Linked DNA regions of Flocculibacter collagenilyticus. The protein of the gene in region 1 interacts with the protein of each later gene in a pairwise test. Links are inferred from orthologs where the notes say so. Each region holds a gene or a part of one and is shown in the gene's direction. Other genes may lie near its edges. The genes, in order: HUU81_RS05855, HUU81_RS03900 and HUU81_RS15265.

What was found.
Region 2: the proteins of HUU81_RS05855 (region 1) and HUU81_RS03900 interact in binary tests that used the Escherichia coli proteins (3 or more experiments, as listed by UniProt). The link is inferred for Flocculibacter collagenilyticus from one-to-one orthologs.
Region 3: the proteins of HUU81_RS05855 (region 1) and HUU81_RS15265 interact in binary tests that used the Escherichia coli proteins (3 or more experiments, as listed by UniProt). The link is inferred for Flocculibacter collagenilyticus from one-to-one orthologs.

The regions. Positions count from the first base shown.
Region 1 is NZ_CP059888.1:1,333,368-1,336,231, forward strand. Bases 135-2,834 are described here. They hold HUU81_RS05855 (Grx4 family monothiol glutaredoxin), read left to right. Parts: upstream 135-1,162; coding sequence 1,163-1,507; downstream 1,508-2,834. Other genes in these bases: sodB (superoxide dismutase [Fe]), read right to left, coding at 215-799; HUU81_RS05860 (peroxiredoxin), read left to right, coding at 1,678-2,283. Also shown: citrulline utilization hydrolase CtlX, read right to left, coding at 1-108. UniProt on the Escherichia coli protein: Monothiol glutaredoxin involved in the biogenesis of iron-sulfur clusters.
Region 2 is NZ_CP059888.1:889,638-892,720, forward strand. What follows is about bases 163-3,081. They hold HUU81_RS03900 (BolA family protein), read left to right. Parts: upstream 163-1,418; coding sequence 1,419-1,745; downstream 1,746-3,081. Other genes in these bases: HUU81_RS03890 (methyltransferase), read right to left, coding at 163-505; HUU81_RS03895 (alpha-ketoglutarate-dependent dioxygenase AlkB family protein), read left to right, coding at 625-1,209; HUU81_RS03905 (TRAP transporter small permease subunit), read left to right, coding at 1,987-2,505; HUU81_RS03910 (TRAP transporter large permease), read left to right, coding at 2,515-3,081. Also shown: more of HUU81_RS03890, read right to left, coding at 1-162; more of HUU81_RS03910, read left to right, coding at 3,082-3,083. UniProt on the Escherichia coli protein: Transcriptional regulator that plays an important role in general stress response. Has many effects on cell morphology, cell growth and cell division. Acts by regulating the transcription of many genes, including dacA (PBP-5), dacC (PBP-6), ampC and mreB.
Region 3 is NZ_CP059888.1:3,435,231-3,438,373, forward strand. Bases 92-3,070 are described here. They hold HUU81_RS15265 (BolA family protein), read left to right. Parts: upstream 92-1,441; coding sequence 1,442-1,699; downstream 1,700-3,070. Other genes in these bases: mlaD (outer membrane lipid asymmetry maintenance protein MlaD), read left to right, coding at 92-370; HUU81_RS15255 (MlaC/ttg2D family ABC transporter substrate-binding protein), read left to right, coding at 383-1,021; HUU81_RS15260 (STAS domain-containing protein), read left to right, coding at 1,022-1,324; murA (UDP-N-acetylglucosamine 1-carboxyvinyltransferase), read left to right, coding at 1,715-2,974. Also shown: more of mlaD, read left to right, coding at 1-91. UniProt on the Escherichia coli protein: Involved in cell resistance against acid stress.

The DNA.
Region 1 (2,864 bases):
TTCATTGTCTGTAGCCGTTTCGCTGTTAAAACTAAAGTCAGTAGGTCGCACCATCAGAACGGTGTTTGTGCATTGAGGTTGATGTGCTGGACTAGTAACAATGGACATATCACAAATACCTGTTTTTAAATAATGTAGTGTGTGGTGAGTGCTAAGAATAAAAAAACGCTCTAATTGATAGAGCGTTTTTATTATTTAAATAGTTTAACTTAAATTATGCTGCAAAGTTTTTATTTGCAAAATCCCAGTTAATTAAAGACCAGAAACCTTTTAAGTAGTCAGGGCGGACGTTACGGTAATCGATGTAGTAAGCGTGTTCCCATAAGTCTACCGTCATTAGCGGTGTTACACCATCTTCTGTTAATGGTGTACCAGCATTAGAAGTATTAACAATATCTAGTGAGCCGTCAGCTAATTTAACTAACCATGTCCAGCTAGAACCAAAGTTGTTTACTGCTTTATCGTTAAATGCTTCTTTAAACGCTGCGAATGAACCCCATTTTGCATTGATAGCATCTGCTACTGCGCCAGTTGGTTCGCCGCCGCCATTCGGGCTTAAGCTATGCCAATAAAAAGTGTGGTTCCAAATTTGTGCTGCATTATTAAATACGCCACCTTCAGAAGAGCGAACGATGTCTTCTAATGACTTACCTTCAAAGTTAGTACCTTCGATTAAACCATTTAATTTAACAACATACGTATTGTGGTGTTTGCCGTAGTGGTACTCTAATGTCTCTTTTGAGATGTGTGGCTCAAGCGCTGACTTGTCATATGGTAGTGCTGGTAATTCAAAGGCCATTGTGTTTCTCCGTTGGCTTTATTTAGTGATTCAAATATGTTCGATCATTGTATTCGTTCAAGTAAATATTTTTTCAATGCTTGAACGATAGGTTTTTATACTGTGAGCATGTTGATGTAACATCAAGCGCCATCGCTTTAGTATACGTTTGATGCTAAAATCGCCCTAAGTTTATAACTTGGCCGCGATACACTCTGATTAACGGTAAAGTAATACAACGTACTCATAGTATTGAACTGTTATATACCCTAAACCATATTAGGCCGTTTTCAATATTTTCAAGGTATACCTTGTTGTATTTTTTACTATTGCTGAGTAATGTTCATGGCCTATATCTATTTTATCGGTTATTTGAGGGTTGCAATGGAAACCATTGAGAAAATTAAGCAGCAGATCGCTGAAAATTCAATTTTACTTTACATGAAAGGCTCACCTAAATTACCTAGTTGTGGTTTTTCTTCTCAAGCAGCGCAGGCGCTAATGTCATGTGGCGAGCAGTTTGCTTATGTAGACATTTTACAAAACCCTGATATCCGTGCTGAGCTACCAGCTTATGCTGATTGGCCAACATTCCCGCAGCTATGGGTTGACGGTGAGTTGATTGGCGGGTGCGATATTATCGTTGAAATGTTCCAGAAAGGTGAACTGCAAGCACTAATTAAAGAGTCAGCTGAGAAAAACGCAGCGTCTAACACAGACGCTGAATAAGACTTGTCTTTTTCTTGAGCGAGCTTCTGTTAGATATTATTAATTTTCTAACTAATGGCTTGGTTTTTTTAAATCTGGCTATATATAGTTTGTCAGCTTCTTTGCAAGCCAGAAATTTAGTGACTAAATTTCTGGCTTTTATTTATATATAAAGAAAAATGGAGATAAAAATGGGCGTATTAGTAGGCCGTCAGGCACCAGACTTTACTGCTGCAGCTGTTCTAGGTAATGGCGAAATTGTAGACTCTTATAACCTTCATGAAGCAATTAAAGGTAAAAAAGCAGTAGTATTCTTTTACCCACTAGACTTCACATTTGTATGTCCTTCAGAGCTAATCGCATTTGATAAGCGTTTTGAAGAATTCCAAAAGCGTGGTGTTGAAGTAATTGGTGTGTCTATCGACTCACAATTCTCGCACAATGCATGGAGAAACACGCCAGTAAACGAAGGTGGTATTGGCCCAGTTAAGTACACATTAGTTGCTGACGTGAAACACGAAATTTGCCAAGCATTTGATGTTGAGCACCCAGAAGCAGGCGTTGCATTCCGTGGCTCTTTCCTTATCGATGCTGAAGGTAATGTTCGTCATCAGGTAGTTAACGATTTACCATTAGGTCGTAACATTGATGAAATGCTACGCATGGTAGACGCATTAGCATTCCATGAAGAGCACGGTGAAGTTTGTCCAGCTGGCTGGCAAGAAGGCAGTGCAGGTATGGACGCATCTTCTGAAGGTGTAGCTAAGTACCTTTCTGAGCACTCAGAATCACTATAATTGTAAAATCAGAGCCTTTTAGATAGAGGCTTATTTGATTGAAAAATGCCGCTTTTTATTAGCGGCATTTTTGTATCTGTTAAAATTTAACAAATAATGTCAAGAAATTTAACGGTACAACATAGTTAAAAAGCAACATTCATTATAAATAACCAGCTATATAAATATATTAAGATCATTGAAGTCACTTTTAGTGCATTATGCGCCAAAGTAATTGTTCAAAACCAATGTTTAGTTCCTAAAAAGTGGGCAAAGTAGTTAAATTGCATTAATTTAAACAATTTCACTCGATTTACACGTCTGATTTTTTTACAAAAAACACTGCCTTCTTCGAAAAATCACAAAAAAACATTTTAAAATCAATAGTATATTTTACTGGCTTATTAATTGCCTATTTATTGCACAGTTTGGCAGTGTGGCTTATTCTTAATGTGTAATACCGCATCGCTATTCGAAATGTAATTACTTAGGTAATGACTAGGACATCTTAAGGATTGAAAGTAAACACAAGGAGGTAAACCAAAAAAACCTTTCAGGTAATTTATTTTATTATTTTGAGTATACGCCTCAATATTGGGGTT
Region 2 (3,083 bases), 440 kb from region 1 along the record:
TGGAGGTATGAATTTGTTTAACTTTTCCTGCACTGATCACCGATAAGTGTTGATTGTTCAGTGCAGCAATATTAACTAGCTGACTATGTAAATAGCCTTTATTCTTAGGAACTTTTAATAGAACCATTTCGCATTGACTAGGCAAGCTTTCTAAGCTGGTTTGCCACACTATGTTACTTGGGTTCAGTCCATTTTTATTTAAATTTAGTTGTGCTGCCTGTTGGGCAATGTATGAGTCTGTTATATGAGTAATTAGTAAATGCTTAAATAATGCATTTAGCACACACGTAATTGCGCCGAACTGATCATTCAACACAACAATATGCTTTATATTTAGCGTGCTGATTTGCTCACAAACATACTCAAGTAATAACTCATCTGCTGCGTCCCAAGCCTGTAATGACTTATCAGTCGTATTTTGGGGAAAGCGGTGTAATTCAAGCTCAACATTGACGGGGGTAGTGGCGTTTGCAGGTGAAAAATTAAATGTAAAGTGGGTATTCATTACTTAAGACATGTACTCGAATAATCAGGGTGGTAGAATTGTTACATGCTAATCAGTTACTGACTAGTGCAAATTGTTAGATTTACGTAGTTGAGTGAGCAGAGTACGGGTATTTATCTATGGCATTAAAAAAATTACACGTTGAAGATGGTATATTGCTATATGATGCGCACTTTCTCTCTGAGACTGAAGTCGAAGCATTAACACAAGAGTGCGATAGCAAGATACACTGGCAGCAACCTAGTATAAAAATGTTCGGTAAGTCGGTGAAGATCCCACGTTTACAGGCTTGGCTTGGAGATGAAGACGCTGTATACAAATATTCTGGAACGACATTTATGCCAGAATCGTTTACTCCAGAGGTGACAAAGTTAAAGCAGCGAATCGAAGCAGTTACAGCGCAGTCATTTAACAGTGTTTTAATTAATAAATATCGCAATGGTCAAGATTCGATGGGGTGGCACAGTGATAACGAAAAAGAGTTAGGTGATGAGCCAACCATTGCTTCTGTCACTATAGGGCAGCCAAGAGTCTTTGAGTTACAGCATAAGCAGTCAAAAGAAATGTGCTCAATTTTATTAGCGTCAGGTTCATTACTAATTATGGCAGGCTCATTACAGACTCATTGGAAGCATCGAATAAACAAAAGCCGCCATGTGAATGATGTTCGCATTAATTTTACTTTTCGCACGGTAAAAAAATAGAAAGTCTTAGCAATCAATTTGTTATCATTATTTGTTATAAAAACGCAGAAATTACTAACATTCATGCAAAAATAATATATGCAATAGTGACAGTTGGTTAGTTATTTTTTGTTTTGTTTGGCTATCTAGATGGCTAATAAAGTAAAGAAAAACTAAATGCTTTGAGCTAAATTTACCAATACGCACAGCATTACAAGAAGTTATTAAATATGAAGATAAAAAACTCAATAGAACGGAAGCTGTACGACTCGTTTGATCCAGAGTACTTGGAAGTGATAAATGAGAGTAACAACCATAATGTACCTAGAGGATCTGAATCCCACTTTAAAGTGGTGATAGTGACAGATCGTTTTGAAGGGCAGCGCCTAATTCAACGTCATCGCTCAATTAACTCTGCCTTAGCGGACGAGTTAACGAACCACATACATGCGTTGGCATTACATACTTACACACCTCAAGAATGGTTTGAATACTATTCTGAACTTCCTCCTAATTCACCGAAGTGTTTAGGCGGATCCACTAAAGCGTCAATATAACTAAAACTCATATTACAAACGTAAACACGGTTTAACGTCATATAAAGTTGCAGCGATATTTGCTGCAACTTTATGTGCGACTTAGGCGGTGATGGCTCGCACTCCTAAACTCCAATCTGACAAGTCGCTTGTCTGATCTCTGCAACTTATCAAGATAATGCTTTTAATTTCTTGATGTTTTTATAACAATAGCCCTTCTCAAAAATCCATTAACACAATAAATAGAATAAAAGGTGATGGAATGGGGCAACAATTGCTCTTGAATATACGCACTCGGGTAGAGCAGTTTACCGAATATACCGGAAAACTATTATCTTGGCTGACATTGCTGATGATGTTGCTTATGGTGCTCGTTGTTGTACTGCGCTATGGCTTCAATATGGGATGGATAGCAATGCAGGAATCCATCATCTACTTACACGCGTGTGTATTTATGTTAGGCGCAGCATATACCCTAAAACATGATGAACATGTAAGGGTCGACATTTTCTACCGCCGTTTTTCAAAAAAGAATCAAGCGATTGTTAATATTTTGGGCACAGCTCTTTTTTTAATACCTGTCTGCATTACATTACTCATAATAAGTTGGCAATATGTAGCAGCTTCGTGGCAGTTATTGGAGTCATCTAAAGAGGCAGGTGGCTTGCCTCTTGTCTTCATTCTTAAAAGTTTCATCATTGGCTTTGTGATAACGCTGCTCATCCAAGCAGTTGCTGAATTGATCAAACACACAACGCTTCTTTTTCAGAAACAGCAGTAGGCGAGGGTTATGGAGTATTTATCTATTGTCATGTTTGTGGTGGTTTGTTTGGTTTTATTATTAGGCTACCCAGTTGCAATATCGTTAGCTGGCACCGCATTAATATTTGCATGCATTGGTATAGCAAACAATGTGTTTGATGCCGTTTTTCTTCAGGCTTTGCCTAGCCGTTTATACGGGATTATGAATAACCAAACCTTACTAGCCGTCCCCTTATTTGTGTTTATGGGGGTCATGCTAGAAAAATCTAAGGTTGCAGAGCGACTGCTCGATGCGATGACATTATTATTTGTACGTTCTCCAGCTGGCTTGGGTATCGCGGTCATCATTGTTGGTATGTTGCTAGCGGCCAGTACAGGTATTGTTGGGGCAACGGTGGTGACGATGGGATTAATGTCGTTACCCACCATGCTTAAGCGCGGGTACAGTCCGCAATATGCGAGTGGGGTAATAGCAGCTACGGGCACATTAGGGCAAATAATTCCGCCCTCAATAGCATTAGTGTTATTGGGTGATGTGCTTTCAAGTGCATATCAACAAGCACAACTTAAGCAAGGGATTTTTTCTCCGGAAACGGT
Region 3 (3,143 bases), 2.1 Mb from region 1 along the record:
AGGAACAGGCGAAACATATAATTTATACGCTAAATTTGACAATATTGGTGGATTAAAAACTCGCTCGCCAATAAAAGTAGGCGGTGTAGTGGTAGGCCGTGTAACCGCTATTAAGTTAGATCCTGAAGATTATTCTCCGGTTGTGACCATGTCTATTGCTCAATCTTATAATAATTTTTCTGAAACCAGTTCTATCTCTATACTTACATCAGGCCTACTTGGCGAACAATATTTAGGATTAGAACCTGGATTTATAGACGAAAGTGTTGAAATACTTAAAGGCGGTGACTATATCGAAGATACTAAATCAGCGCTTGTGCTTGAAGAGCTCATTGGACAGTTTTTATTTAATCAAGGAACAGATGACTAATAAGGAACCACTATGTTGAAATACCTACACACTTTTATTATTGCAGTTATTTTATCGCTATCTTTTCAAGCGAGCGCAAACAACGAAGAAAATCCGTATAAGCTGATTGAACGCGTCGCAGATAAAACGTTTAAGCGTATCGCTAACGAACAGCAAGTAATCAAAAATCAACCAGAACACCTGAAAAAAGTCGTTACGGAAGAATTGTTGCCGTATGTCGATTACCGCTACGCGGCTTATAAAGTGTTGGGTAAAAATTTCCGAAAATTCACAGCCGAACAGCGCGAAGACTTCGTGCACGCATTTCGCGATTATTTAGTTTCTACTTATGCAGGTGTGCTTACACTTTACAAAAATCAAGCGGTGATTTTTGAGCCTGAACAATCTGTAGACGGTAAAAAAATCGTTATGATCACCACTAAAGTGATTGATGAAGGCAAGCCTGATATCAAAATTAATTTCAAAGTGCGTAGAACTAAAACCCAAGGCTGGTTAGCTTATGACATGGTAGCAGAAGGTATTTCACTGCTAGACAGTAAACGCGCTGAATTAGGTGGTCTGATTATGCAACAAGGGTTAGACAGTGTAACAAGTTTACTGAAAGAAAAAGCAAAGCGCCCGATTGAAATAAAAGAAAAAGACGCCAAATAAATGAGCATGAATTTACGTTGGGAGCCTGCTTCTAATCTTCTGAATATATCGGGTGAGCTAAATCGCACTAGTATTTTAGCTCATTACCCGATAAAAAAGTCTAACTTTAGTGGCCAGTCTCTTACTGTTAATATGAACGACACCGTGAGTGTTGATACTGCTGGCGTAGCTTGGTTATTGCATTTAATTGAAACTGCAAATGCTGCCAACTGCAACATATCATTTCAGCACCTGCCACAACAGCTAGTTGATATTGCTACTGTAACAGATGTATTACCTTTATTAGACAATACTGCTGTTTAAAACTTAACACAGAACGCCTAGCACATTGTAGCGCTAGGCTGTATAGTTCCACCCTTTCCTATTAAGTTTTGTAATGCCATATCATGGTGACAAACCAAATTTATTATGAGTACTTCCATGGAACCAGAACAAATAAAAACATTGCTTACTACTGAACTGTCTCTTGACGAAGTATATGTAAAAGTAGAAGGCAGCCACTACGAAGTGATCGCTGTTGGTCACTGCTTTGACGGTGTAAGCCGCGTAAAAAAACAGCAGCTAATCTATGCACCATTGATGGCGCATATTAAAGATGGAACAATTCATGCCGTATCCATCAAAGCCTACACTCCGGATGAATGGGCAAGAGATAAAAAACTAGTTATGCCTTCTTAAGGAATCCCTTCATTCATGAATCAATTTCAAATTTTAGGTGGTAATTCATTAAATGGTGAAGTCACCATTTCCGGCGCTAAAAATGCGGCATTACCCATTGTTATCGCCACACTATTAACACCTGACACTGTTTCATTGAGCAATGTGCCAGAACTACGTGACATTGACACTTCTGTTGAGTTACTCGACCACCTAGGTGTAAAAGTAAACCGAAACGCGGGTAATATGGAAATCAGTGCTGCAAACATTACCAGTTTAGAAGCCCCCTACGAAGTAGTTAAAAAAATGCGTGCTTCTATTCTCGTATTAGGCCCTATGTTAGCTCGTTTTGGTAAAGCGCATGTCTCGTTACCGGGCGGCTGCGCTATCGGGGCACGCCCTGTAAATTTGCACATTGATGGCCTGCGAAAAATGGGGGCACAAATAGAGCTGGAAGGTGGTTACATTAATGCGTCTGTTGCAGGACGATTAAAAGGCGCTCGCATTGTAATGGACATGGTGAGCGTTGGTGCTACAGAAAACTTATTAAGTGCTGCAGTTTTAGCTGATGGCGAAACAATCATTGAAAATGCCGCCCGTGAACCAGAGATTATCGATCTGGCTAACTTCCTAATCAAAATGGGCGCCAAAATTAAAGGTGCGGGTAGCGACACTATTGTGGTTGAAGGTGTTGCCGAATTGCACGGGTGTGAGCACAGCATTTTACCAGACCGTATTGAAACCGGCACATTTCTAGTAGCCGCTGCAATGACAGGGGGCGACGTTGTTTGCAACCATACGGCACCTTATCTACTCGATGCCGTGATCGAAAAGCTTCAGCAAGCTAATGCAGTGATCACAACGGGTAACGACTTTATACGCATTTCAATGCAGAGCAATCGCTTAACCGCTGTGAATATTAAAACTTCACCGCACCCAGGCTTTGCCACTGATATGCAAGCTCAGTTCACCGCACTCAATGCTGTTGCCGCAGGCACAGGCACCATTACTGAAACCATATTTGAAAACCGATTTATGCATGTCCCTGAGCTGCAACGTATGGGTGCCAATATTCGCCTAGAAGGTAATACCGCTATATGTGGTGATACTGAGCGCTTAACTGGTGCTCAAGTGATGGCAACCGATTTGCGCGCATCAGCGAGTTTAGTGTTGGCAGGTTTAGTTGCTGAAGGCACCACGATCGTTGACCGTATTTATCATATCGACCGTGGTTATGAAAAAATAGAAAACAAACTACAGCCTCTTGGTGCAAATATTATACGGGTCAATAAATAAGCGTTCATTCTCACTTTTTGGCGTATAAGTTTAATGTTATGCGCCAACTTCCACTATTTAAATCAAGTTTTCAATTAATTTAATCCGCCATTCTTATTAACACTTTCCGTTACATAAACCGACTTTATTTCACTTCACTCATCCTTTATGCTTATTTATATGTTTAAAA